2 regions of the Rhodococcus sp. ABRD24 genome follow, and region 1 is predicted to be linked to the other one. Evidence: riboswitches for the same ligand, from Rfam matches in the RefSeq annotation. Region 1 holds a riboswitch; the other holds the start of a gene.

What was found. Region 1 has a riboswitch for S-adenosylmethionine ahead of ERC79_RS14545 (aminotransferase class V-fold PLP-dependent enzyme). Riboswitches for the same ligand answer to the same signal wherever they lie in the genome.
Region 2: linked by a shared signal. The riboswitch ahead of ERC79_RS05230 (bifunctional o-acetylhomoserine/o-acetylserine sulfhydrylase) and the one ahead of ERC79_RS14545 (aminotransferase class V-fold PLP-dependent enzyme) in region 1 are both predicted to bind S-adenosylmethionine.

Annotation. Positions count from the first base shown of each region.
Region 1 is NZ_CP035319.1:3,290,505-3,292,681, reverse strand. It holds gene ERC79_RS14545 (aminotransferase class V-fold PLP-dependent enzyme) at 39-1,352, opposite strand; SAM riboswitch class IV at 1,408-1,522, opposite strand; gene ERC79_RS14540 (sigma-70 family RNA polymerase sigma factor) at 1,584-2,177, opposite strand, start outside.
Region 2 is NZ_CP035319.1:1,168,178-1,170,354, reverse strand. It holds gene ERC79_RS05230 (bifunctional o-acetylhomoserine/o-acetylserine sulfhydrylase) at 1-1,287, opposite strand, end outside; SAM riboswitch class IV at 1,425-1,540, opposite strand; gene ERC79_RS05225 (NADP-dependent isocitrate dehydrogenase) at 1,852-2,177, shown strand, end outside.

The sequences.
Region 1 (2,177 bases):
CGCCACCGTCCGAATCGTGCAGATTCCGGCAGCGCCGGTCAAACGCATTCGGCTGCACCGGAAGCCTGATCAGTGAAGCCCCGGGTCTCGGGAAGCGGGTTCCACAGCCCCTCGGTCTTGCCGTAGCTCCAGCAGGCTTCGCCATCGACCAGTTGTCGGATGGCGGCGATCAGACGATCGACGTCGTCGGATCCGGTCCCGAGGCCGAGACTCGCGCGCACGGCGCCGGACGCGTGACCGATCCGGGCGAGCAGTGGGTGCGCGCAGAATCGCCCGTCCCGCACGCCGATGCCATGCTCGGCAGAGAGGAACGCCGCGATCTGGCCCGGTTCGAAGCCATCGATCGTGAACGTGACGATGCCGACGCTGTCGGGCGCGTCGGACCACAGGCGCAGCAGATGCACACCATCGATGTCGGCCAAGCCGTCCGCAAGGCGCGCAGCCAGTGTGCGCTCGTGGTCGACGACACGGTCGAAGTCCAACGCGGCCAGCGCATCACACGCGGCAGCGAGCGCGGCTACACCGAGAACGTTGGGGCTTCCGGCCTCGTGCCGTGCGGGCGCGGGCGCCCAGCAGGTCTCGTCGAGAGTCACCTCGCGTACCGCGCCACCGCCGGCGAGGTACGGCTGCGCCTCGTCAAGCCAGTCGCGGCGGCCGACGAGCACGCCCGCGCCGAACGGTGCGTACAACTTGTGCCCGGAGAAGGCCAGGTAGTCGACGCCCAGCTCCGCCAGGTTCACCCGACGGTGCGGCGCCAGCTGCGCGCCGTCGACTAGGATGCGGGCGCCACAGCGATGCGCGAGCTCCGCCAGTTCGGCGATGGGCAGCACCTCGCCGGTGACGTTGGAGGCGCCGGTGACAGCGAGCAGCGCAGCAGGCTTGGCACACAGCTCTGCGACGAGGCGGCGGATGGTCTCGGCAACCGTGTCGGCGGCCTCGACGACACGGCAGTTGTTCCACGGCAACAGGTTTGCGTGGTGCTCGACGTCCAGGACGACGGTGTCACCGGGCACGCAGCCCGCGAGGAGATTCAGCGAATCGGTGGTATTGCGGGTGAACACGACCACCTGATCGCTGTCCGCGCCGACAAACCGCTCCACCGACCCGCGGGCCTTCTCGTAGGCCTCGGTGCTGACGCGGGAGGCGTAGCCGGCGCCGCGGTGCACGCTGGCGTAGAACGGCAGCAATTCCTGGACCCGGTCGGTGACGGCCGCGAGGGCCGGTGCGCTGGCAGCGTAGTCGAAGTTGGCGTAGGTGCAGGATCCACCCTGAACCAGGGGAACCTGCAGGTCACAACCCGAAACGCGAGCGAGCGGAGTGGCGCAGGCGGTGGGGGCCGATACAGCAGTCATCACGACATCCTTCGAAATCAAGGACCCGTCGGCGAGAGAGGTATGACGCCCTCGGAGTCCGCGCTTGCCGTGCCCTTTTGGGCGACAGCCTGGTCGTCACCCGGAGCACCCCACCGCGGTTGGAGGGTTGCCGACCAGCTAGCCGGGGCTTGATGCTGGTACTCGTGACCTGGCAACGAGGATGGCAGAGCGGCCCGCGCCATGTCAACCCGCACCTCAACGAGATCGGCGTCACACCTCGTGGAGTTCGGCGAGCCGACGCTCGAGGAAGCGGCGGGACGCGGCGTTGCGGGCCAACGACACGGCACGCCGGTACTCGTCCGCTGCCTCGGAGGCACGTCCGGCGCGCCGAAGCAGGTCCGCGCGGACCGCGGCCACGGCGTGCCCGAGTTGCGCTCCGCACCCATCCCCCAGCTCCTCCACCGACGCCAGTCCGACCTCCGGTCCGTCCCGGAATCCCACCGCCACAGCGCGATTGAGTATCAGCGCCGGGGATTCACCGAGTGAGAGCAGGTTGTCGTACCCGGCGACCACTGCAGGCCAGTCAGTTTCCGCGAAACTGGGGGCGACAGCGTGCGCCGCGGCGATCGAAGCTTCCGTCGAGTAGCGCCCGCCGCCGAGTCTTCCCGCAATCGCCAAGTGCGACATACCCTCCGAGATCGTCGCGTGGTTCCAGAGACTGCGGTCCTGCTCGTCGAGCGACACCGCTTCGCCCGCCGCGTCGACCCGCTGGTCGCGGCGGCTGTCCTGCAGGCACATCAACGATGACAGTCCCCACACCTCGGCCTCGCCCGGCATCAGTTCGCACAGCAGCCGGCCCAGCCG
Region 2 (2,177 bases), 2.1 Mb from region 1:
ATCGAGATCGGCGAGGATGTCGTCGATGCCCTCGATACCGACCGCGAGCCGGACCAGCCCCGGTGTCACACCCGAAGCCAGCTGTTCTGCCGGAGTCAGCTGCGAGTGGGTGGTCGATGCCGGGTGGATGACCAGCGAGCGGACGTCACCGATGTTGGCGACGTGGCTGTGCAGGCTCAGAGCGTTGACGAACTTCTTGCCCGCGTCGACGCCACCGGCCAGCTCGAACGCAACGATCGCGCCGGTGCCGCGGGGGGCGATCGTCTTGGAACGCTCGTGCCACGGCGACGACGGCAGACCGGCGTAGGACACCGAAGTGACCTCCGGCCGGGCCTCGAGGTACTCGGCAACGGCCTTCGCATTTGCGACGTGGCGCTCCATCCGCAGGCTCAGCGTCTCGATGCCCTGCGCGATGAGGAATGCGTTGAACGGCGAGATGGCCGCACCCAGGTCGCGCAGCAGCGTCACGCGCGCCTTGAGGGCGAAGGCCGGTGCGCCCAGGTCTGCGTACACCACGCCGTGGTAGCTGGGGTCGGCCGTGGTGAAGTTGGTGTGCCGGCCCTGTGTCCAGTCGAACTTGCCGCTGTCGACGATCACGCCGGCGACCGCGGTGCCGTGGCCGCCGAGGTACTTGGTGGCCGAGTGGACGACGATGTCTGCGCCGTGCTCGAACGGACGGATCAGGTACGGGCTCGCGACCGTGTTGTCGACGATCAGCGGCAGGCCGTTCTCGTGTGCGACCTTCGAGATCCCGGGGATGTCCAGGATGTCGTTGCGCGGGTTGGAGATCGACTCGCCGTAGAACGCCTTGGTGTTCGGGCGGATGGCGGCACGCCACTGCTCGATATCGTCGGGATCCTCGACGAACGAGACCTCGATGCCGAGCTTGCGCAGCGAGTAGTGGAACAGGTTGTACGTCCCGCCGTACAGGCGCGGGCTCGACACGATGTGGTCGCCGGCCTCGGCGAGGTTGAGAATCGCGAACGTCTCGGCCGCCTGGCCGGAGGCCAGCAGCAGTGCCGCGACGCCACCTTCGAGGGCGGCGATCCGCTGCTCGACCGCGTCCTGCGTCGGATTCATGATGCGGGTGTAGATGTTGCCCGGCTCGGCCAGCCCGAACAGCGCCGCCGCGTGGTCGGTGTTGTTGAACGTGTACGAGGTGGTCTGGTAGATCGGCAACGCGCGGGCGTTGGTGGCGCCGTCGGGCAACTGACCCGAGTGGATCTGCTTGGTCTCGAAGCTCCAGTTGGCCGTCGGATCGATCGTGGCATCCGTGATTTCGGTCATGAGTGCTCTAACTCCAGGTTCTGAAAGTGGTGTCGGCGCAGCGCCGCGCGCGCGCCCGGGAATCTGGGCTATCTGCGACAACAACACATGATGAACCTCCGGTGGGGCATGGCCCGGTCAGTGGGTCCGTCCCAGCGGACCCGCGCTTGTCACCCGACTTGCGTCGGGAAACCTGGTCATCACCCGGGGCACCCCACCGCGGTTGGAGGGTTGCCGGCCAGCAAGCCGGGGCTCGATGCTGACACTCATGACCTTGCCGTGATCTTAGCGGCAGATACCGGTGCGGGAAAAGCAGGGCACCGGATATTTCCGGCGAAAGGGTCCGCGTGGGTCTCGGAGTCCGCAAAGTTACCGGTAGGTAGCGTCTCCGGTTCCGGGGTCGCGGTTGCGGCAGCGAGCGATAGCAGTACGCTCGTCATGTTTGGGTCGTCCCTCACCCGGGGGCCCGGACCGTATACGTTTGATAATTGAACCGTTGGCGGGCTCACTCACAAAGTGGCCCGCACACCCGCATTACCCAGGGAACGGAACCAGGGAAACTTCCTAGGAGGACGCGAAGCCCCCATGTCCAAGATCAAGGTCGAAGGCAAGGTCGTCGAACTCGACGGCGACGAGATGACTCGCATCATCTGGCAGTTCATCAAAGACAAGCTGATCCATCCTTACCTGGATGTCGATCTGGAGTACTACGACCTGGGGATCGAGCATCGCGATGCGACCGACGACCAGGTGACGATCGATGCGGCGAACGCAATCAAGGAGCACGGCGTCGGCGTCAAGTGCGCGACGATCACCCCCGACGAGGCTCGGGTCGAGGAATTCGGCCTGAAGAAGATGTGGCGTTCCCCGAACGGCACCATCCGCAACATCCTCGGCGGCACCATCTTCCG